Regions from separate parts of the Halobacillus sp. Marseille-Q1614 genome, predicted to be linked through region 3. Evidence: riboswitches for the same ligand, from Rfam matches in the RefSeq annotation. Region 3 holds a riboswitch; each other region holds the start of a gene.
What was found. A riboswitch is a leader RNA that binds a small molecule or an ion and turns the genes downstream of it on or off. The one in region 3 is predicted to bind S-adenosylmethionine.
Positions count from the first base shown of each region.

Region 1: another riboswitch for S-adenosylmethionine. It lies ahead of HUS26_RS08310 (methionine biosynthesis PLP-dependent protein); the one in region 3 lies ahead of HUS26_RS12095 (bifunctional homocysteine S-methyltransferase/methylenetetrahydrofolate reductase).
Region 2: another riboswitch for S-adenosylmethionine. It lies ahead of metK (methionine adenosyltransferase); the one in region 3 lies ahead of HUS26_RS12095 (bifunctional homocysteine S-methyltransferase/methylenetetrahydrofolate reductase).

Region 1 covers NZ_CADDWH010000001.1:1,652,854-1,661,024, reverse strand. Annotated here, with positions in the region: gene HUS26_RS08340 (YitT family protein) at 1-400, opposite strand, end outside; gene HUS26_RS08335 (GNAT family N-acetyltransferase) at 416-838, opposite strand; gene HUS26_RS08330 (Na+/H+ antiporter NhaC family protein) at 1,203-2,504, shown strand; gene HUS26_RS08325 (GyrI-like domain-containing protein) at 2,766-3,251, shown strand; gene HUS26_RS08320 (DUF4871 domain-containing protein) at 3,365-3,820, shown strand; gene metC (cystathionine beta-lyase) at 4,497-5,675, opposite strand; gene HUS26_RS08310 (methionine biosynthesis PLP-dependent protein) at 5,668-6,792, opposite strand; SAM riboswitch class I at 6,880-6,990, opposite strand; gene HUS26_RS08305 (SMP-30/gluconolactonase/LRE family protein) at 7,158-8,033, shown strand; gene HUS26_RS08300 (hypothetical protein) at 8,075-8,171, shown strand, end outside.
Region 2 covers NZ_CADDWH010000001.1:648,863-657,033, forward strand. Annotated here, with positions in the region: gene HUS26_RS03180 (o-succinylbenzoate--CoA ligase) at 1-1,149, shown strand, start outside; gene menC (o-succinylbenzoate synthase) at 1,151-2,245, shown strand; gene HUS26_RS03190 (hypothetical protein) at 2,325-3,080, shown strand; gene HUS26_RS03195 (hydrolase) at 3,142-3,477, shown strand; gene ytkD (RNA deprotection pyrophosphohydrolase) at 3,623-4,093, shown strand; gene pckA (phosphoenolpyruvate carboxykinase (ATP)) at 4,159-5,751, opposite strand; gene HUS26_RS03210 (thiol-disulfide oxidoreductase DCC family protein) at 5,916-6,296, shown strand; SAM riboswitch class I at 6,357-6,468, shown strand; gene metK (methionine adenosyltransferase) at 6,644-7,846, shown strand; gene HUS26_RS03220 (gamma carbonic anhydrase family protein) at 7,901-8,171, opposite strand, start outside.
Region 3 covers NZ_CADDWH010000001.1:2,380,185-2,388,355, reverse strand. Annotated here, with positions in the region: gene metH (methionine synthase) at 1-2,098, opposite strand, end outside; gene HUS26_RS12095 (bifunctional homocysteine S-methyltransferase/methylenetetrahydrofolate reductase) at 2,064-3,932, opposite strand; SAM riboswitch class I at 4,001-4,108, opposite strand; gene HUS26_RS12090 (YjiH family protein) at 4,718-6,097, shown strand; gene HUS26_RS12085 (aspartate aminotransferase family protein) at 6,319-7,635, shown strand; gene HUS26_RS12080 (CBASS cGAMP-activated phospholipase) at 7,723-8,171, shown strand, end outside.

The DNA.
Region 1 (8,171 bases), 730 kb from region 3:
TCGGGGCAAAATCGGCCTGCAGATTGACAGCTATCCCTAGCCCTGCAAAAAAGATTCCGAATCCGAGACAGATAAACTGCGTAAACAAAGTTTCTGGATTAAGCCAATGCTCTGTGGAAAATACCCACACATCGATAAAGAAGCCGGTAATTAAAGAGGTAACGACCGCAAAATATTCCGGTTTCTTCTTCTCAGCAATCGCATTAAATAGAATCATAGAAAAACCGACAACGATTTCCCAGCTGCCTATTGTTAAACCAAACGTTCTATATAAACCTACAAGCAATGCATCGAAGGGGGAAGTGCCCAATTGGGAATGGATCGTAAGCGCAATGCCCAAGGTCATAATAATGATGCCGACGAAATAAAACAAAGACCTTTGACGAGTGCGAATGGACATAAACCTTCCTCCTTTCTATAAGTCTTTTATCATTAAATAGTGCGGGATACCATCTTCGATAAATTCCTCAGAAGCTGTCTGATATCCCAGCTTTTGATAAAAGCCCGCAGCCTGCACCTGTCCGTGAAGCTTAACGCTCTTACAGCCATGGTCGCATGCGATGTTTTCTAAAGCCGTAATGATAGCTTTACCGATTCCGTATTTACGATACGAAGCCAATATACAAATTCGCTCAAGCTTAACTGTATTCTCTATTATTCTCATTCGTCCTGTACCCGCTGCCGACTTTTGATAGACGGCCAGCACGTGAAGGGCCTCTTTATCATATTCATCAAACTCATCTTCGATCGGGACTTTCTGTTCGCGGACAAAGACATCTTCTCTAATTTGAAAAGCATGGTCTAATTCCTGCTGAGTTTGTACTTGTCTAACTTCCATATCGTACGACTCCGATCTTTAGTGAATTTTAACTGCATAAATTGTAACACATTTAGTTGGAATTCCAACTAAGAGTGTTTATTAAATAAAGGACGAAGCTCTCGCTGGACAGAATTTCGGTTTTAAGCAGAACAGAGTGGGCACGGGGAAATTCACGGTTATTTCTGTGGATTACTTTCGGCAGTAACCCCCGCCCGGATCATCTGCAAAAGTGGCTGAATTTGCACATTTACAACAGCATTCAGCTTGTCACTCGCTTGCTTTTCGTGTAATGTAAGACTAGATTTTTAATGAATAAAGAGGGAAACCTTCTTAACCAAGAAGGTTTTTATTATTTTACAGGCTAAACAAGGAGGTTATCTACATGGAGAAACCAATCAAAAGCAATCCTTTTGCACTTATTCCATTTCTTATATTTATACTGCTGTTTATCGGAGCTGGTGTTGTTTTAGGAGACTTCTACCAAATGCCGGTTTTAGTGGCTGTTTTCGCGGCCATTTTCACAGCACTTTTAATGAACAGAAAAGCCAGTTTTCAGGAGAAGATAGGGCATCTGACGAAAGGCGGCGGCCACCCGGACATCATTTTAATGGTCGTTATTTTCCTTTTGGCAGGAGCTTTTGCTTCGGTAGCTGAAGGTGTCGGTGCTGTTGATTCAACAGTCAATTTAGGTTTATCACTTCTGCCTGAAAACCTGCTGATGGTCGGGTTATTCATCATCTGCTGTTTTATCTCTATATCGATGGGAACTTCCGTCGGTACAATTGTGGCGCTTGCGCCAATTGGACTGGGCGTAGCGGAACAGACGGATATCAGCCTGGCGCTTACAATGGGAGCTATTGTGAGCGGGGCAATGTTTGGGGATAACTTATCGGTCATTTCGGATACGACGATTGCATCTGTAAGAACCCAAGGCACAGAGATGAAAGATAAGTTTAAAGCAAACTTCTTCATCGTACTGCCGGCGGCCATCATTACGGCGGTCATTTTTGGTGTCATGACTGCGGGTGCTACATCCTCTATCGACGAAGATACGTCTTTTCAAATTGCTAAAGTACTGCCGTATCTTGGTGTACTCGCTTTTGCGGTTGCCGGAGTTAATGTCATATTTGTGCTTATTGGAGGTATACTTTTTGCCGGAATCGTCGGCTTAATCCTTGGGGATATTTCTTTCATGGATTTTATCCAGCTTGTCGGGGAAGGCTTTACAGGGATGCAGGAGCTTGCGATGCTTGCCATCTTACTAGGAGGATTGGTTGAACTTATCCGTAGAAATGGCGGAATTGCCTGGCTGCTTGAGGTGTTCAGCGGAAAAATTAACAGTGCACGCGGGGGAGAAGCCGGGATTGCCGGACTAGTCAGTGCGGTCAATTTATCAACCGCAAATAATACCATTTCTATTATAACTGCTGGTCCGCTGGCTAAGCAGATTTCAGAACGGTTTGGCATTGATCCAAAAAGATCGGCCAGCATGCTCGATATCTTTGCAAGTGCCGTGCAGGGGCTTATCCCATATGGAGCACAGATCCTTGCTGTTGCTGGTGTAGCAAGTCTTTCTCCTGTCGAGATTATGCCATATTGCATTTACCCTATGCTGCTAGTCTTTTGTGGCCTCCTGGCGATTCTGTTTAGATTCCCTAAATTTACAACACGAAACTCTCATTAATAAATAAAACCCGGACAATCTCTTGCTGAGAGCGTCCGGGTTTTTTTATAGTTGATATTTGTGATCATCTATAGATTTATAATTACTTGTCTTAACTGTATTCATTTATGATAAGGCATTTATAATGAAATTTCCCTAATTTTATTTTATGGGGCGGTGGGGGTAAAGTAAAAATTAATACTTCTATTAAGAATGAAGGGATCTTGCATTTGATGTTGAATTCTAGTTATGTAAGTAAAATCCATTTAAGGAGTTTGACACATGAATCAGGAAGTTACAAGTGAAAAATTTATTAAAGACTTAGGTGAAGTGAAACTTGTGGGGTTCAGAGTAGTTTGTGCCGGCGAAAAATACATTGAAGAAATCCCAAGAGCTGCAAAAGTACTAAAAGAAAGAATAGAAGAAATTAATAATATTTTAAACCCAGGTCAACAAATTGGAGCGTTTGTTGTTGAGGAATCGTCACCCGAGGAAGATGGTTATTGGATTGGTGTTCAAGTAAGTGAATATAAAGATATACCAGAAAATATGACCACCTTAACAATTCCACCACATAGATATGCTGCAATTTTACATAAGGGTCCAAATGATCAAATAAGAAATAGTTATGAGAAATTACATCAATGGATTGGAGAAAAAGGGTACACACGTTCCAATAAAAGTTGGAACTTGGAATTATATCAAAAAGAAAACCAACCTGAAAAACCTTATGATGTTCGAGTAGTGTTATACGATTCCATTTTGTAATTCAGATCGAGAGACCGACTTGAATCCTTGGAAAGCAATCATTGATTTAAGTATTGTATTTTGAAATAATTGGATAATAACTTATTGAAAATTCAATTTTTTAGGAGGGTTTTGTGAACAAAAGTTATGTTCGATTGCTGTTTTTAATACTGGCACTATCCACTGTACTCCTGACGGGGTGTTTTGGGGAGAAATGGCTGGAAAGTGATATTTTCGAATCAGGCTCTTATAAAATGCTCGGAGAAGAAGGTCAATTAGGTTTTATTTATGATGGTGGGGAAGTTACTCGATTCTATCCAGATAAAAAACAAAAGTATATGTGGCATTTTTGGGGGAGTGAAGAGGAGTTAGAAGGGGATTTAAAGGTTGTTGGAACCCACAATGAATCTGGAAATAAAATGATCGTTCTAGAAGATGTACCATTAAGCGTTGGCGAGCATAATGGTGCAGATGCTTCATCCCCGTCAATTATGTCGTTACCTAAGAGTGGAATGTGGAGGTTGGATGCTTATGTTAACGACACTTTACATGGGTCTGTCTATGTTCAAGTACAAGAGAAAGAAGGTTAATTCTTATTCCATTAAAGGGGAATCTAATGAAACAGGAAAGAAACTTCCTGAATTGGAAGTTTCTCACAGTATGTCAAGAAAGTCTCAACAGTTTTTCTCATGGAGTTTCCTGTTAAAGCCTAGCGTGGCAGGCAGGATTCCATTGGCCATAAAAGGGGACGAATGGGTCGGGAACCCCCTCGCTTTCCACGGGGAAGCCGGCAAGCCTCCTCGGGCTTTTAAGCCCTGTGGGGTCTTGCCAGTCTTGCACATCCCGTAGGAGTCTCGCTTGTTCCCTTCCCATTACAAGGAAAAAGGTGAATGGAATCTTCCTCATTCGAGAAGAGGAATCAGCTAACCTTTCATTAGGTACTTTGTATCCTTAAGAGTGTAGCCCCCGGGAAGAGAGCTAATAGAACGAGAAAGAAAAACTTATGAAGATAGGGGCGAAGGGAAACGGGAATCTCCTATGGGAGGAACGTACAGAGTGAGATCCTTAAAAGGCGAAGCCTTAAGGAAGCTCACCGTACGCCCATGGAAAGCGATCCGTTTCACGGAGCCCTCCGCTGCATATTATCCTTTGAAAGGAAGTCGGTCGTTTAAAAAGCACGAGGTTTCTCTACAAGCTGAAAGCAATTTCCTAATTTGGAAGCTGCTTATTTTTTTAACGTAAATATCAACAACACCGCCAAAATGCTTATAATCCAACCTTTTGAAGGGGGACGCGCAAGCTGTTTAGGGCCTTCTCAAAATCACGGATCAAGTCTTCGGGGCTCTCTAATCCAACAGATAGTCTCAGCAGTCCGTCAGTAATCCCTCGCTTCTCTCTTTCTTCTTTAGGCATAGAAGCATGAGACATCGTCGCAGGGTAGGACAGGATTGATTCGACGGCACCCAGGCTGACGGCAAATACCGGGAGCTCGACATTCTGGCTGAACGCTTTTACTTCTTCGGCATTTTTTAACTTAAAGGAAAGCACGGCACCGGCACCGCTCGCCTGATAAGAATGAATCGATGCGCCGGGATGAGTGCGGAAGCCCGGGTAATAGACTTCTTCAACAAACGGGTGTGCGGATAAAAAGTTCGCAATTTTATCGGCGGATTCCGATGACTGCTTGAGCCGGCAGTCGAGTGTTTTTAACCCTCTTAGGACGAGCCAGCAGTCGTGGGCTCCAAGAATTGATCCGAACGCATTTTGTAAAAAGGAGAGCTGGTCTGCAATTTCCTTCTTATCTGTAACCGCTAATCCTGCGACAACGTCACTATGTCCGGCAATAAATTTAGTAGCACTATGAAGCACAAGATCGGCACCGAGTTCAAGCGGACGCTGCAGGGCCGGTGTCATAAATGTGTTATCAACAAATGTTAGACAGCCGTTGGCTTTAGCAAGCTTTGTAACCGCCTGAATATCGGTAATATTTAAGAGCGGATTAGAAGGTGTTTCAATATAAAGCACTTGTGTATTAGGCTGTATCGCCGTAGCTACAGCATGCAGATCGGTCATATCTACAAAGGTATGGTCAATGCCAAAGCGGGTAAGTACGTCATGGATCATGCGGAAGGTGCCGCCATACACATCTTCAGAGATGACAACATGGTCACCTTTTGATAAAAGCATAAACGCCGTAGAGATTGCCGCCATTCCAGAAGCGAAAGCAAATCCTCTTTCTCCGCCTTCCAGTTGGGCAATTGTATCTTCTAAAGCCTCACGCGTCGGGTTTCCGGATCGGCTGTAGTCATACTGGCCTGGGTTGTCGAAGTCAGCCTGGTGAAAAGTCGATGCCTGCTGAATGGGCACGCTCACCGCACCAGTTGCCGGATCAAATTTATGGTCGTTATGCAATAACCTCGTTTGGAACGTATGTGGCTTAGTCATAATATACTTCCTCCTTTTGTAGGTGTGACAGGGCCTGCTCTAGGTCTGCTTTTAAATCTTCCGGGTGCTCAATACCGACTGAAAAGCGCAGCAGCCGGTTACATACACCGTAGGAATGCCGTTTTTCTTCTGGGATGTCGGCGTGTGTTTGTGTTGCGGGATACGTAATGAAGCTTTCTACTCCTCCTAAGCTTTCGGCAAATGTTATGACAGATAAGCTTCTAAGAAACGGATCGATACAATGTTCGGCACTTAAACGAAAGGAGAGCATCCCGCCTTTTCCTGGATAGAACACGTGAGTGACTTCCGGATGATTGTGTAGATACTCCACAACCTCCTTGGCATTCAATTCATGCTGCCTCATTCTTAACGCTAATGTCTTCATCCCTCGCATAAGCAGCCACGAATCAAAGGGAGAAAGAACACCTCCTGAAGTGTTTTGGTAAAATCCAAGCTGTTCACAGATATCAGGATCTTTTCCAACGACTAAACCGGCGAGAACGTCATTATGGCCGCCTAAGTATTTTGTGGCACTGTGAATCACGATGTCCGCTCCTTCTGATAATGGCTGCTGAAGATATGGCGTGTAAAGCGTATTATCTACGATCAGCAGGCATCCATATTTCTTTGCGATCCCTGAGATTTCTTTTATGTCTGCTAAGTGCATCAGAGGGTTGGTCGGCGTTTCTACATAAAGGGCCTTTGTCCGGTCCGTTATGTAGTGTTCAATATCATTTAGCTTCTGACTGTCACAGTAGTGAAATTTTAACCCGTACTGTCTTGATAAATATTCAAATAACCGGTAGCTTCCCCCGTATAAGTCCTCAGAGACGACGATTTCATCTCCTGATTTAAAAAGGGATAAAGCTCCTTGAATAGCAGCCATCCCTGAACTGAAGGCAAACCCTGCGTGACCGTGTTCCAAATCGGCAATCGAATTCTCTAAAAGGCTTCTCGTTGGATTTCCAGTTCTTGTATAGTCATATCCTGTGGATTCGCCGATGCCAGGATGTTCATAAGCGGTTGATAAATGAACGGGAGCATTGATCGCCCCGGATGGATCATTATTGTTATTTCCTGTATGGACTAATTTCGTTTCAGTTTGTCTAGCGCACATTGCGATTCTCCTTTTTTCAGTCAAAGTCAATAAAAAAAGTCTTCTCCTTAGTAGATAAGAAGAAGACTTTCGTCTGTTGGATACACCTTCTTATCTTCCAAGTTGTTCAACAACTTGCTGGAGTTAGCACCGTACTGAATCGAATCAGTGGTTGCTGAGGCTTCGTCGGGCCAGTCCCTCTGCCTCTCTTGATAAGAGAATTATTTAATTAATTTGGATAAAATTGCTTGCAACCTAATTTACAGGATTGCGGAACATATTACAAGGGTTTAATTGCAATATTTAAAATTTTTTTATTAAAAAGGGTTTCCTCCTGAAAAAATAGAAGGTAGTTAACGAGATAGATAAAAAGGAGTTTTTATATTATGAATGCCGAACTAGTCGTAAACAGTCAATCAACTCTTGGTGAAGGACCGTGCTGGGACCCTGAGAACCAGCATTTCTACTGGGTAGATATATTAGAAAAGAAAATCCATCGTCTTGATACAGTAACAAAAGAGCGGGAAGAAATTACCCTTGAAAGCTATGTGGGGGCGGCTGCTTTAAAGCAAAATGGCGGACTGATTGTCGCCTTAATGACGGGCTTATATGAGCTGAACTGGAACTCAAAATCATTACATCTGATCGAAGACCCGGAATCAAACCTGCCGGGAAATCGTTTTAATGACGGGAAATGTGATCCCTATGGACGATTTTGGGCTGGAACAATGGATGCGGAAGAAAACAAAACTTCCGGCGCTTTGTACTGCCTTGACGTAAATGGCGAGCTCAGAAAAAAAATAGACAATGTTGGGATCTCAAATGGGATCACCTGGTCACCTGATCATAAGATCATGTATTTTATTGATACACCAACAGGTAAAGTTGTGAAATATGATTACTGCTTAAAAACAGGTGAAATTTCAAGCCCGATACCTGTGATTACATTCCCGGACGATGTTGGTTTTCCAGATGGCATGACGATCGATACTGAAGGTATGCTTTGGATTGCCCATTATTCAGGCGGTGGAGTCTCGCGCTGGAACCCAGAGACAGGGGAGCAGCTTAATTTCATCTCGGTGCCTGCTGTGAATGTGACTTCCTGTACGTTTGGCGGTAAGAACATAGATGAATTGTATGTTACAACAGCGAGAAAAGACATGAATGAAGAACAATTGAGCCAATATCCCTATGCAGGCGGTGTATTTAAAATAAAAACTACAGTAAAAGGCATAACGAATTTTCCTTATCGAGGGATCTAGCCTATTTATATTGATATAACTGCCGGAAGCAGGCTAAAGTTATGAAAGTAAGAAGGGGGGGATGCGGAACTGTTCTGGAAAGCGGACGCATTCCCCCGATTAATAGTAAAATGAAAAATAAAAAGCAGATGGCCAACG
Region 2 (8,171 bases), 1.7 Mb from region 3:
GATCACGATCAGATGGAAAAAGCTAATCAGATTAAAGATGGCATACAGGATCCTCTTACTCTCTATTCCCTGGAGGATATGCCTCAAAGTGATAAAACTTATCCGCTTCACGAATTTTTAAAATTAGATGATGTATTTACGATGATGTTTACCTCTGGTACCACAGGCCGTCCGAAAGCCGTGATGCACACGTACGGCAACCACTGGTTCAGCGCAATTGGATCTTCGTTAAACCTCGGACTGCATTCAAATGACAAGTGGCTAGTCTGCCTTCCTGTCTTTCACGTTGGCGGCTTTTCTTTAATTATGAAAAATATGATTTATGGGATGCCCATCGTGCTTCTTAAAGGGTTTGATCAGGAAAAAGTGATCGATCAGATATTAAATAAAGGGGTTACTTTAATTTCCATAGTCACCGTAATGCTTCAAAGGCTGTTAAGCAGTAACCTCAAAGAATTCCCCCCACATTTCAGAGGCGCGCTGCTTGGTGGGGGCCCAGTGCCTGTACCGCTCCTTGAAGAAGCCAAAGAAAGAAGGCTTCCTGTTTTTCAGTCCTTCGGAATGACGGAGACAAGTTCACAGATCTCTACATTAAGCCCGGATGACGCCTTTAGAAAAATTGGCTCGGCTGGAAAAGCACTAGGCACGGCCAGCTTAAAGATTATGACTAAAGGAAGAGAAGTACCGGCAGATCAGGTCGGTGAAATTTTTGTGAAAGGTCCGATGGTTACTCGAGGTTATTATAATCATCCTCTAGTATCGTCTGATTATCTGGCTACAGGAGACTTAGGCTACCTGGATGATGACGGTTTTTTATATGTCGTCGACCGCGTGAAGGATATGATTATATCAGGCGGGGAAAATATATATCCGGCAGAAATAGAAAGCGTGCTGCAGGGAATGACTCAAGTGTTAGAGGTCGCCGTTACCGGCCTGCCACATGAGAAGTGGGGAGAAGCACCCGCCGCCTTTATCGTCCTGAAGCCAGGAGTAAGTCTTACTTCCAAAGAAGTGCTGGATTTCTGTAAAGACAAGCTAGCCAGCTACAAGTTCCCTCGAGCAGTCTACTTTATTGATGAACTGCCGAGAAATGCATCTAACAAATTAGTAAGAAGAAAACTCCCTGAATATATACAGGAGAGGGATTAATATGAATATCAAAGAAGTAAGGCTTATCCAGGTTGAAATGCCGTTAAAAAAGCCGTTTGTTACACATCAGGGGACTCTGGAAAAACGGCCGGTTATCGTAGTCGAAGCAAAAGATCATATTGGATTAAGCGGCTGGGGAGAAGTTACGGCTTTTCCTTCTCCTTTTTACACTTCCGAAACGATCCAGACGGCGAGGCATGTTCTAAGTAATTTTTTAATTCCAGCAGTAAAAGGTTTAAAAAAGCCAGAGCAGTTTCATAAAGCCGTGTCTTTTGTAAAAGGACATCCGATGGCAAAAGCCGGCCTTGAAGGAGCGCTTTGGGACTTAGCTGCCAAGCAGCAAAATGTAAGTTTAAGCTGTCTGGTTGGAGGAGTGAAAGAAGAAGTGGAAGCAGGGGCTGTGATCAGCTTGAGCAGCTATACAGCGGAAGAAATTGATTCCTTATTAGATGAGGGGTACACCCGTTTTAAGCTGAAAGTTGAAAAAGGCAAGGAAAGAGAAATGATTTTATCTGTCCGGGAGACGCATCCAGATCTTCCTCTTATGATCGATGCCAACGGGATGTATGAGGAAGAGAATTTGGAAGAAGTCGTGAAACTTGATGACCTCGGTCTGTTAATGATTGAACAGCCCTTTCCATCAGGAGACTTTTATTTGCATCAGCAGGCTCAGAAGCAAATGAAGACACCTCTCTGCTTAGATGAATCTATCCAAAGCTATGAAGATGCAAAACAGGCCATCGCCCTTGGAAGCTGCCGGATTATGAATATTAAGATCAGCCGGATTGGCGGCTTGTCTGCTGCCATTCACGTTCATGATCTATGCCAATCCCATAACATTCCAGTCTGGTGCGGCGGTATGGTCGAAACAGGCATATCGAAAGCTCACAACCTTGCGCTCGCCTCGCTGCCTAACTTCCAATATCCTGGCGACCTGTCCGGTTCGCTGCGTTATTTTGAGAAAGATATTATTAATCCTTACTTTGAAGTAAATAACGGAATGATGCAGGTCCCTCATGGAAAAGGGATAGGTGTTTCTATAAATAAAGAAGTGTTACGCAGCTTCACAAAGCAGGAAGATCGCTTTACGTTATAAGGCAGCCCTTTTTGACAATTTCGAGCTTGAATCATACACTTAAAAACAGAAGATTTGAATGACGGGCAGAGGTGACATAATGGTTTCATTAACAAGGGATGAAGAAGTTTTTCTAAGTGAGAATTTTAAATATTTTTTAGACTCAACACCATCTGAAGATATATTAGGTGTGGTTAAAGGAGAGGTTTTGCAGAACAAAAAAGGAGTTCAGGAAACCCTCGATGAGATTCATGCGTATATGGAGTCCGAGTTCTTTTTAACGACGGCATCTGTTTTATCTAAACGCTATGCGAACTTTATCGCTACGATTCCGTTGGCTTCGATGACACTTTTTAATAAGTTCCCTAATATGAACCTCGACAATGTGGAACTTATAAGAGTGGATGAGAAGAAAAAGTGGCTGCCGCGTCTGCACCTGCTGTCTAAAGTGGTGACTCAGCCGGTTGACCAAACGCGGGAGCAGTGGATGAGAGAAGAGCTGGACCATCTATTTAAAGAAATTGTGCGTCCAGTATTTCTGCATATCAATCACTTGACCCGCCTATCCATGGACGTCATGTGGGAAAATATTTCTGTTTATATGTTTCGGCTGTATGAAAGGCAGTTGGCCGAATGGTATTCAGCGGAAGAAACAGAACGGATGAAGCAGGATTTCTACTATATCGTCAGAGATCTGCCGGGTGAAACGTTTGGGACGAGTCATAATCCTTTTACCTACTTTCTGGAACAGCCCAAATTGGAAACAGGAGCAAGACAGAGGAAATGCTGCTGTTTATCACACAGGCTCCATACAGACAGTGATTACTGCAAGGTTTGTCCAAAGAGATTTAAATGATGGAAAAGCCGTAATAAAACCTTCTTTGTTTGTAAAACCTACAGCTAAGGAGGTTTTTTTTATGAGTAAGAAACCATATTATGTGAATATCGGAACGAAAGAAATATCAATCAACCATGATGGAAATAATGATGATTTTATTATTTATGCAGATGAATACGATCTGCTGCTGCTGAGAGAGATATTTGATGAGATTGACAATGCGGACACCCGCTCGTTCTATCGTGCTCATATTCCTTTTCAACCGTATCATCAGGATATGGATAATGATGAATATGATGATGGCATGAAAGGCGCTTTTCGAATGATCTACGAACTTGGCGATGAAAAAACGAAAAATCATATTACTGAAATGGGTGTTTTGGAAGATTTAAAAAACGAAGAGCCGCTTCAATAAGGAAGCGGCTTTCCTTATAATTAAGCCTCATTTAATAAATTACGGCTTTTTCAGGAGTTTTTATTACTCTTCGCTTATGATACGATTTAAAATAGAGGAAAGTATTAAAAATACATAACTTCGTATTAAAGGCAGATGATCTTACGTGAAGACTTTTTATGATTTTTATCGAAACCAAGTAAAACTATCCTTTGAGGACCATCCGTTTTCAACGGCTCCAAAGCATGTATGGGTTATTTGCCGATTTCAAGATCAATGGCTGTTAACTAAGCATAAAGATAGAGGTCTGGAATTCCCGGGAGGCAAAGTGGAAAAAGGCGAAACAGCAGAGCAGGCAGCACTAAGAGAAGTTTTCGAGGAAACGGGTGCCTACGTAGATAAATTAAACTACATCGGGCAATATTACGTATCCGGTAAAGGCGGGACGATTATTAAAAATGTCTATTACGCCTATATCGAAAAGCTGGAAGATCAGCCTCATTATTATGAAACAGAGGGACCGGTATTGTTAAGCCGGCTGCCGGACAGCCTGAAAGAAAATAAACTGTACAGCTTTATGATGAAGGATGAAGTACTCCCTCAATGTTTAAAAATAATAGAAGAGAAGTACTTATAAAAGAAATAAGCCGTGCTGTTATCAGCACGGCTTTATCTATATATGAGGAGATGAGGATACGTTAATTATGATCTTCCAAATAAAGGTCCAGCATCTTTAATTTCATGGCTGGCTATCGTGAACTGCTTGAAATTCTCATGGAACTTAGAAGCAAGTTCATGTGCTTTTTCATCATAGGCGGCTGTATCTTTCCAGGCCTTTCTTGGAATAAGCACTTCATCAGGCACTCCCGGGCAGTGAGTTGGAATTTCAAGACCAAATACTGGATCTGTATATGTTTCAGTAGATTTCAGTTCGCCTTCAAGGGCAGCATGAACCATCGATCTTGTGTGAGATAGGTTCATTCTCTTTCCTTGGCCAAAAGCTCCACCTGTCCAGCCTGTATTCACTAAATATACTTCACTATTGAATTGGTCAATTTTTTCTCCCAGCATTTCCGCATAAACGGAAGGTGCTAATGGAAGGAAAGGCGAACCAAAACAAGTCGAGAAGGTAGCCTGCGGTGAAGTAACCCCGCGTTCGGTTCCAGCCAGCTTACTCGTATAGCCGCTTAGGAAGTGGTACATCGCTTGTTCTTTAGATAACCTGCTGATCGGAGGCAGCACCCCGGTAGCATCTGCTGTTAGAAAAATAATGGTTCTCGGGTGGCCTGCTACGCTGGGTACCACTGTGTTCTTAATATGATTCAGTGGATAAGCGGCCCTTGTATTTTCGGTTAATGTCGTATTTTCATAATCGGGCTTATGAGAATAAGGGTCAAGAAGGACATTTTCCAGTACGGCGCCAAAACGAATGGCGTTATAGATCTGAGGTTCTTTTTCCTCAGAAAGGTTGATACATTTCGCGTAACATCCGCCTTCAATGTTCGAAACGCCATAGTTGGACCATGCGTGTTCATCATCACCGATCAACCTTCTGTTAGGATCGGCAGAAAGAGTCGTTTTTCCTGTTCCTGATAAACCGAAGAATAATCCTACATCCCCTTCACTTCCGACATTGGCCGAACAGTGCATAGGAAGGACGTTCTTCTGCGGCAGGAGAAAGTTCATAACTGAGAAGATAGATTTTTTAATTTCTCCAGCATATTCGGTTCCCCCGATGAGGACGATCCGATGTTTAAAGGAAATCAAAATAAACGCTTCTGAATTCGTTCCATCCGTTTCGGGATTTGCTTTAAAGGTTGGAGCTGAAATAACAGAGAATTCCGCTTCATGTTCGTTGAGATCTTCGCTGTCCGGGCGGATAAACATTTGATGAGCAAACAGGTTATGCCAGGCGAACTCATTGATGACTTGGATAGGAAGTCTGTATCGTTCATCAGCACCGGCAAACCCTTTAAAGACGAACACTTCGTCTTTTCCTTTTAAATAGTCCAAAACCTTGTGGTATAAATTAACGAACACATCTTCATCAATCGGGCGATTGGTTTTCCCCCAATTCACATAATGAGAAGAATCGTCATCTTTTACGATAAACTTATCGTTAGGGGAACGACCCGTATAAGCACCCGTCGTAGCCTGAATTGCACCACTATTTGTCAGCGTTCCTTCTTTGCGAGATAGTATTTTTTCAACTAATAGAGGAACGGATAAATGGTGATGGACATTTGGTTGGGTTAGTAATTGGTTAAGCTCAGACATTTGATTAATCGTACTCATATGTGTCTACCCGCCTTTACTGTAAATATTTTAAATGGAGCCAATGGTCAACTTTGAAATAAAGTATAACACATTAGAATTAATAATCCATACTAATTTAAAAAATGCTTATTTTTTATTTTATTCATTACTGGGATATAATGTTATTGAGGGGATGTGAAATGATGAGCAAAGTGAAAATATTATTTGATGAAGATTGTTATCTGTGCCAGCAGACGAAAAGTATCCTTCAGCCGCTCGATTGGTTTCGGAAAATGGAGTGGCAGCCTCTTCAACAGTTTGCGGAAGAATATAAGATTTCTGCAAGCAGTGTAAGAACCCTTAAGAAAGAAATTCACGTCATCACCCATAAAAATGAAGTGAAGCGGGGATTTGCGGCATTACAGTACTTATTACTGCGAATGCCGACGCTGTTTACTCTCGGCCTCCTCATTAATATTCCTGGTGTTTCACTTATCGGCCATCCTCTCTATAAAGGGATCGCAAGAAACCGCTACAATATCTTCAAGAAACAGTGTATTAATGGGTCGTGCTCCATTTCATAAACCTGGAATATTAATTGACATGTATGCTCTATTTCGATACTATTAGTCCGAACGGATACTCTCTTATCCAGAGCTGGTGGAGGGACAGGCCCTATGAAACCCGGCAACCCGTCATTCACTTGGCATGGTGCTAACCTGAAGCAAAGTCATACGTGGCTTTGGACGATAAGAGCGAAAGGAAACAGCACCTTTCCTCGAGTGTAGGAAGGGTTTTTTCTTTTTAAAAGCACATATCGATACCCACAAAATTCTGTTTGTTAAGAATTTTTACGTTTATAAACTTCTAAAAGATACGGGTAAAGAGTTCCGTCGAATCTTTGTACTTAACAGAAGGAGGAGTTTACAGAATGCCTGCCAACCGCCGGTTATTCACATCAGAATCTGTCACAGAGGGTCACCCGGACAAAATCTGTGATCAGATTTCAGATTCAATATTAGATGAAATATTAAAAAACGATCCCAATGCACGGGTAGCTTGTGAAACTACCGTCACTACAGGGCTTGTTCTAGTATCAGGAGAAATCAGCACAAGTACTTATGTGGACATTCCAGCCATCGTCCGCCAGACGATTAAAGACATCGGCTACACGAGAGCCAAATATGGTTTCGATGCAGATACCTGTGCTGTATTAACGGCTATTGATGAGCAATCCCCTGATATTGCAGGAGGAGTTGACGTCTCATTAGAATCCAGGGAAGGCAAGATGAGCGATAAAGAACTCGAAGCCATCGGAGCCGGAGACCAAGGGTTAATGTTCGGTTTTGCCAATAATGAAACTGAAGAATTAATGCCTCTTCCAATTTCCCTCGCTCACAAGCTGGCCAAGCGCCTCTCAGATGTTCGCAATGATGGAACTCTGGATTACCTGCGTCCGGATGGAAAAACTCAGGTAACTATAGAATATGACGAAAATGACAAGCCCATTCGTGTAGATACAATTGTAATATCTACTCAGCACGCTGAAGAGGTCACACTGGAACAAATCCAGAAAGATCTTCATGAGCAAGTGATTGTTCCGGTTGTACCGTCTCAACTCATTGATGATAAGACGAAATACTTTATTAATCCAACAGGCCGTTTCGTAATTGGAGGTCCTCAAGGGGATGCAGGCTTAACCGGACGTAAGATCATTGTAGACACTTATGGAGGCTATGCCCGTCACGGCGGAGGCGCATTCAGCGGTAAGGACGCGACGAAAGTTGACCGTTCAGCTGCTTATGCGGCTCGTTATGTTGCTAAGAATATCGTAGCTGCCGGATTAGCTGATTCATGTGAAGTTCAGCTTGCCTATGCTATTGGAGTGGCACAGCCTGTTTCCATTTCTATTAATACAAATGGAACAGGTCAAGTAGAAGAAGAGAAGCTGGTAGAAGTTGTACGTGAACTGTTCGATCTTCGTCCAGCCGGCATTATTAAAATGCTTGATCTTCGCCGTCCGATCTACCGCCAAACTGCTGCTTACGGCCATTTCGGACGTACAGATGTAGAGTTCCCTTGGGAAAGAACAGATAAAGCGGAGCAGTTAAAAGATCGCTTAGGCCTTAACTAGAGTCCGCGAAAAGAAGAAAAGCCGTTACCCGAATAAAGGGTAACGGCTTTTTATTTAGCTCTGAAGTTTTTTATAAGCTTGTCCTTTTTCTACATAAGATTTCCTGATTCGGTCCAGCTCTTTGTAATCTTCTGCTGTTAACTCTCTTACAACTTTGGCGGGCCGGCCTAACGCAAGGGTGCGCGGAGGGATCTTTTTACCAGGAGGTACAAGGCTTCCCGCTCCGATAAACGCCTGTTCTCCAATTTCAGCTCCGTCTAGTATTAAAGAACCCATTCCAATAAGCGCATTCTTTTTTATATGGGCGGAATGCAGGGTCACCTGA
Region 3 (8,171 bases):
GCTCCAGATGGGCAACCGAAGTTTTCATTACTTCTGCACTTTGCAATACCTCTGCTACGATCAGCTGATTATCGTTAAATAGGCGCCCGACTTCAGCCATCCCGTCCATGAGCGGTCCATTAATGATATCAAGTGGTGTTTCATAAGTTTCGAGGGCTTCATCTAAGTCGGGAATCAAACCTTCTTTTGTTCCTTCTACAACATAGTGAGCGAGTCTTTCTGGCAGGCTCATCGTAGAAGTCGGTGCTTTAACTTCTTTTTTCTTTCCTCTATAAAAAGCAGTAAAGTCAGCAAGTGTAGCATCGGTAGTTTCAAAAAGCAGTTTGTTGGCCTGGTCAATTTCTTCCTGAGCAATGGAAGCGTAGCGTTCCAGCTTCTCTGTATTAACAATTGCGTAATCAAGTCCTGCTTTTGTACAGTGGTATAAGTAAACAGCATTTAAAACTTCTCTGCCCACAGGAGGCAGCCCAAAGGATACGTTACTTACCCCGAGAACCGTTTGACATTTGGGAAGCTTCTCTTTAATTAAGCGAATACCATCAATTGTTGCTTCTGCAGAACCGATATATTGTTCATCTCCTGTCCCTACTGGGAAAACGAGAGGATCAAAGATCAGATCGGATTCGGCTAATCCATACTGATCTACAAGTATATCTCTAGACCGAATGGCAATTTCCAGTTTCCTTTCAGCAGTTACTGCCATTCCTTCTTCATCAATAGTTCCTACAACAACTGCCGCACCGTATTGGTGAATCAACGGTACAATTTCCTCAAATCGTTCCTCGCCGTCTTCTAAGTTAATTGAATTTATGATTACTTTTCCCTGCGAGTACTTAAGTGCTTTTTCGATAACTTCCACATCTGTGGAATCAATGATCAGCGGCACTTTTACTTTATTAATGACCTGCTTCATAAATTCTTCCATATCCTGAGCTTCATCACGGTCAGGATCAGCCAGACAGATATCAATTACTTGAGCACCTTTTTTTACTTGAGCTCGTGCTACTTCAGATGCTTCTTCAAATTTTTCTTCAGCAATCAGCCTTTTAAATTTTCTCGATCCAATAACATTTGTACGTTCACCAATTAGAATAGGACGGTCGCTTTGATCTTCATAAATAAATGGCTCGATCCCTGAAACAGCATGGGGGTGAGAAGAAGGAGCAACCCTTGGAGAGTAGTCCTTTACCGCTTCTGAAAGAGCTTTTATATGTTCAGGTGTCGTTCCGCAGCATCCTCCCACTAGATTCAGCCAGCCTTTTTCGGCGAAGCCTGCAATCTTTTCAGCTAAGGATTCAGCGGTTTCATGATAGTTTCCTTCTTCATCCGGGAGGCCGGCGTTAGGATAACAACTCACGGAAGAAGTCGCTAAATCTGATAAAGAACGTAAATGGTCACGCATGAATTCAGGTCCTGTGGCACAGTTCAGTCCCACAACGGCCGGTTTCATATGCTCTAGGGACAAATAGAAAGCTTCAATGTTCTGGCCGGCTAATGTAGTACCCATCGGTTCAATCGTGCCAGAAATTATTAAAGGAAGCTCGACAACCTGGGATTTAAAAGCCCGGGTTATTCCGATATAGGCGGCTTTTACATTCAGCATATCCTGAGAGGTTTCTAGTAAAAGAACGTCCACTCCGCCTTTAATTAACCCTCTTGCTTGTTCCTCATAGGCCTTTGTTAAATGGTCAAAAGTCGTCCCGCCTGTTACAGATAGAGTTTTTGTAGTAGGTCCCATTGCGCCGGCAACAAAGCGGGGATGCTCTTCGGATGAATATTGAACGGCTGCCTGTCTGGCGATTTGGGCCGCTTTGATATTGAGTTCTTCGGCCAAGTGACCTAATTCATATTCATCTAAAACGAGATCGGTAGCTCCAAACGTATTCGTCTCAATAATATCGGCGCCCGCCTCAAGGTATTCTCGGTGAATTCTTTCAATAACATGGGGGGCGGTAATGTTTAAATATTCATTACATCCATCATACAGTTCGCCGCCGAAGTCTTCAGGTGTAAGATCGGCGTTTTGCAGCATTGTTCCCATTGCGCCATCGAGGACAAGAATTTTACTGGATAGTTGTTTGTGAAATAATGTGGTCATTTGCATCTGTCCTTCCTTTTGTTTTTTCTTTAAAGTAGCGGGTGAGTTCTACAGTAATCTCGTAGCGCAAAAATGGGGTGATTAAGTAAATTCCATTAAAGAGCTCTACTGCTGTATCAATTAATGATTTAGCTATCGCAATCCCTTCCTCCTGAGCGAGGGAAGGGTTGTGGCTTACGGTTTCCATACGTTTTCGGATATCATCGGATAAGCTTATGCCTGGCACTTCATTGTGTAAAAACTCAGCATTCCGGGCGCTGATCAGCGGCATGATTCCAATATAAATCGGTGCTGAAATATGTTTAGTGGCATCATAAATTTCTAAAAGCTGTGCTTCACTGTAAACGGGCTGGCTGATAAAGTAATCAGCTCCACATTTTATTTTTTTCTCAAGCCGTCCAACAGCCCGGTTTAAGTTTCTTACATTAGGATTAAACGCGGCGGCCACAGAGAAGTTTGTTTTCATTCCTAACGATTTCCCTGAAAAGGACTGCCCTTCATTTAACTGCTTAATGGATTGAATCAAGTCTAATGAAGAAAAGTCATAAACCGAGGTGGCTCCGGGAAAGTCTCCAATTTTAGTTGGATCACCGGTAATAGCTAACACTTCTGTAATTCCTAATGTATGAAGCCCCATTAAGTGAGACTGCAGGCCAATCTGATTGCGGTCCCTGCAGGCGATGTGGACCAATGGATTAATATTGTATTTTTGCTTTATGATTGAGCCCATTGCCGTGTTGCAGACTCTCGGTGAAGCGAGAGAATTGTCAGCCAGCGTAATCGAATCAACTCCGGCCTCATGCAGAGCTTTTGCCCCTCGCAAGTATCGGTCAGTATTTAATTTTTTGGGAGGGTCAAGTTCCACAATGACTGACGGTTTCTTTGCAACAATTTCATGTAGGTGAGGCTTCGTCTGTTTTACCTCAATTTTTTCCTGAGGTTCTTTTTCATCAATAGGAACCTCCTTATGAAGAATCGGTTTCTTTCTTTTTACTTCATTGGCTATCGCGGCGATATGTTCCGGTGTTGTGCCGCAGCAGCCGCCAATTAGACGGGCTCCTTGCTCATAGAGGGAGCGGGCACTTGTTTTAAAATAGTCGGCATCTGTTTTATAGACGAGCCTTCCATCCTGATAAGATGGCAGGCTGGCATTAGGGTAGGCAGACAATACAGATTGTTTAGGTAGTGGCACTTTCTCCAGTGACTGAGTCATATGGTAAGGTCCAAGCCGGCAGTTCACTCCCGTCACGTCAGCGCCGAGCTTTTCCAATGTAGCCAGGGCTTCAGGCAAAGGCGTACCGTCCTGAAGAACACCGGGTTCATGCATAGAAGCCTGTGCAATAATCGGCAGGTTCGTTTCTTTTCTGGCGATTTGTAAAACGGTCGTCAGTTCTTCCAGATCGTAATAAGTCTCCAGCAAGATACCGTCGACCTCTTCAAATAACATCGAGTAAAGCTGTTCACGGAAGCTGCGCTTTATTTCTTCTAAGGAAACCGCCTGCTTCTTAAAGGAGCGGATCCCTCCAATCGTTCCAACGACATAATTGCTGTCTGTCGCTGCCTGCTTCGCAAGTTCTATAGCTGCTGTGTTTATTTCCTTCACTTTGTCTTCAAGCCCATAACGGGAAAGTTTCACGTAATTGGCGCCATATGTATTCGTCTGAATCACATCAGCGCCTGCAGCTACGTAGGCATTATGGACATCAAGAACGCCTGAGGGGTGGGAGAGATTTAATTCTTCAAAACATTGATCAATCCCGTAGGAATATAATAGTGTACCCATAGCACCGTCTCCCACTAACGTGTAATTATGCAGGGCTTTTTTTAAATTCATGAATAGTCCTCCTCGCTAAAATAAAAAAAAGCCTTCTAAGAAGAAGACTTTTGAACGTTCAATTCTCCTTCTTATCTTTTCAAGTTTTAAAACTTGCTGGATTTAGCACCATACTGATTGATTCAGTGGTTGCTGAGGCTTCATCGGGCCAGTCCCTACACCTCTCTGGATAAGAAAATCTTTAGTATTAAGTTATAAATATCGTTGCGATTTAGACTACACGAAAAAGGAATGGGAATCAAGGGAAAATTCAAAATTTTTTCCTTTTTTATAACTTTTGTTAATTGTAAATGTTGCCCTTCATGAAAAAAGGAGCCTGTTCCCATTCCGCGCACGAACGGTCAAGCCTACTCGCGAACCTCGCGCTGCACGGTCTTGCCCGCCCATTTTTTAAGCAGAAGTCTCGCATAACCCCTTGCTTTTTCTGTTCCAACAAGGCCGTTTAACAAACCTTTTATACAAATAAATTTCTGACAATCTTTTCCTTCAGGTATTTTTACATTAAAAACCATTTATGTGGCCCAATGGACATTTGTAAATTTTATAATTTTCTGTAATTTATAATTAAAATGTAGTGAATTTTCAAAATATAAAGTTATGCAGGGGATTATTTTGATATACTTGTCAAAAGGTTGATATAAGCGCATTTCTGCGGACTTACATAAAAACAGATCCTCTATTGAATCTTTATACGTAAAAATGTATTATCAAAAGGTCGCTTTTATGAATTGAGTACTATGTACTAATAAATATAATATTTTAATTCATCAATGGGGGGATTATTTGTGGAATTACGAAAGCAAGAAGCACAAGAAGTTACTGAGCAGTATTCGTTCAAACAGCTGATGAAATTTTTGCTGCCATCATTAGCAGGAATCCTTCTTTTCCTCGTACCTGTCTCTGTAAATGGAACAGTTACGATAGGGCTTGGGATATTAGCCGACGGCCTTCAGGCTGCCATTTCGGATATTATTCCTTTATTTATGACATGTGTGTTATGGATCTCAGCGATAGGATGCCTGGTGATAAAAACGGCTGCTGCACCTTCTATTCGCCAGCAGCCGTTTTTGTCTTCACTGTTTGATATCGGATTATTCTGGATACTTCTCCGATTTGTTGGAGCGCTCTTTGCGACGATAACCTTAACGGGAACCGGTCCATCTATTATTTCTTCTGAACTTACCGGCCAAGTGGTCCTATATGATCTCGTGCCTGTACTAATGGTTTGGTTTTTGTTTGCCAGCTTATTTATGCCGCTTCTATTAGAGTTTGGACTTATGGATTTTATAGGGTCTATGGTTCGTAAAGTCATGCACCCGATTTTTAAACTGCCGGGACGTTCTTCAGTAGATGCGCTTGCTTCCTGGATGGGAAGCGGAACGGTAGGGGTGCTCCTTACAACACAGCAATATGATGGCGGATATTATACAAAACGTGAAGCAGCCGTTGTAGCCACAAACTTCTCAATTGCATCGATTGCCTTCAGCCTTGTTATTGCAAGATTTCTCGGAATCGATCATCTCTTTGTTCAGTTTTACTTGACGGTAGTAGTATGCGGGGTTGTGGCCGCTATTATATGTCCGCGCATTCCGCCATTATCGAAAAAGAAAGATACATATTATGAGCCTGTCGGCAAGCAAATTGACGAACGTGTCCCAGAAGGGGTTTCGAGCTTCCGGTGGGCCGTAGATCAAGCAGTAAAAAAAGCAGACCAGGTAAAAAGCGTCCGCAATGTCATTAACCGGGGAATCTACAACGTAGCTGATATTTGGTTTGGTTTAATTCCGCTTGTCATGGCATTAGGGACCATTGCGCTGATCCTTGCGGAATTTACACCGGTCTTTACACTTTTATCGTATCCGATTATTCCTTTGCTGAACGTCTTGCAGATTCCGGAAGCGAGTGCTGCTGCCCCTGCGATGATCGTAGGATTCGCGGACATGTTTTTACCAGCTGTTGTCGGATCTGGCATTGAATCTGAGCTCACCCGTTTTGTAATCGGAGTTATGTCATTAACTCAGCTGATTTATATGTCGGAAATTGGAATTTTGCTTATCAAGTCAAAAATACCAATTAATTTACTTGAGCTTTTTGTCATCTTTTTGCAGCGAACCGTGATTACTCTGCCAATCGCTGCTTTAATAGCGCACCTGTTTTTCTTTTAGGTTCTTTTACCTTTTCACTGTTGATCTCACAGGAATTCCGCTCGCTTTTTAAGCGGCCGCACACGATGTGGAGTCATAGGACGTACCGAATTTAATCGAACTTCCTTCGTACATCACTGCGGGGTTTTGCCAGTCCGTTTTTTAAGCAGAAGTCTCGCCGTTCCAAGCTGAATCAACAATCTATTATCAAAATATACAGAACGATGCAGGAGGTTGTATTTATGGGATATGAGTGGAGTCACCTTGTAGATAATATGTCTGAGCGTCTAGCGCCCAGTATGGCGAAAGACCATCCGAATTTGCCAGTTGTAAAAGAAGAAGGATGCTATTATTTCGGGGCGGATGGAAGAGAATATTTAGATTTCACATCAGGGATAGCCACGACAAATGTTGGTCACAGACACCCTAAAGTAGTAGAGGCGATTAAAGAAGGGGCTGATCAGCTCGGACATGGTCCTTCAGGCGTCATTATATATAAATCGATCCTGAAATTGGCAGACCGGCTTGCCGAAATAATGCCGGGAAACCTGGACTGCTTCTTTTTTGGAAACAGTGGAGCTGAAGCGGTGGAAGGAGCCCTTAAGCTTGCCAGACATGTGACAGAAAGACCTTATATTGTATCCTTTATCGGTGGTTTTCATGGCCGGTCGATGGGAGCGTTAAGTGTAACGAGTTCTAAAAGCAAATATCGGAAGTTTTTAAATCCGACGGGTTCTTATCAAATACCGTACGCTCAAGTAGATGAAAGTCCAGCTGGGGTCGATCCTGAACAGTATGTAGTGGATCAGCTTGAAAAAGATTTTGCCCGCTTATTTGCTCATCAGGTGACGCCTGAAGAAGTAGCTGCTGTGCTGGTAGAGCCGGTTCTTGGTGAAGGAGGTTATATCGTTCCTCCAAAAGCATGGCTTAAAAAGTTAAGAGAGCTGTGTGATCAGCACAATATTCTGCTTATTTTTGATGAAGTGCAGACCGGTTTCGGGCGGACAGGAGAATGGTTCGCTTCTCAAACATTTGATGTAACGCCTGATATTATGGCGATAGCTAAAGGAATTGCGAATGGTATGCCGCTTAGCGCTACAGTGGCATCTAAAGAACTGATGAAACAGTGGCCGCTCGGGAGTCATGCGACAACCTTTGGAGGGAATCCGATAGCGTGCTGTGCGGCAAATGCTGTATTAGACGTTATCGAAGAAGAAAATTTGCTGAAGAATGCGAGAGACACAGGGGCCTATGCTGCAGAGAAACTCCAGCAAATCAAACAAAACCATCCGGTTATCGGAAGGGTCCGGTCCGTGGGGTTAATGATTGGAATTGAAATCGTGAATCCTGCTACAGGAGAACCAAACAGTGAAGGGCTGTTTAAAATATTAGATGCCGCCCTTGAAAATGGCGTCCTTTTCTACTTTGGAGGCAATCAGACAGAAATTATCCGGATGATTCCTCCTCTGACCGTAACGAAACAGCAGATCGATGAAGGTCTGCAAATGTTCGAACAGGCATTAGCGGTATACGAAGAAGAGATAGAGGTTACTCAGTAATTAAAAAGCCGGCAGAGGAGTATTCCTTTGTGCGGCTTTTTTTCTATAGATCACAAAGCCGCAAAGTGTGCATAAGGTTGTTCATGAGTGGACAAACTATACCAAAATCTGTGCGGCCGGGTGAAGGATATGAAAATGTTATGTGTTGACGGTGGAGGAATTCGCGGAATAATTCCGATAGTGGTAATAAAGCAAGTTGAAGAAGAACTTGAACAGCCGATTGGAAGGTATTTTGATTTAGTGGCGGGAACGAGTACAGGTTCAGTTATTTCTGCGTCGATTGCTTTAGAACATCCGATGAAAGACGTATTGAAATACTACCAGCGCTATGCCAAGAAGATTTTTAAACGGCAGGCCCGAGTGGGATTAATGAAAAGTGTATATAAAGATGTAGAATTGAGGGAGCTCTTACAAGAGGTGTTTGGAGAGATCACAGTTTCGGATGTTGAGAAACCATTGCTTATACCGGCAGTAGATCTAACTCATGGAAATCCATATATTCATCGTTCCAGAGAAGTCGAGGGAAAATTAGATTC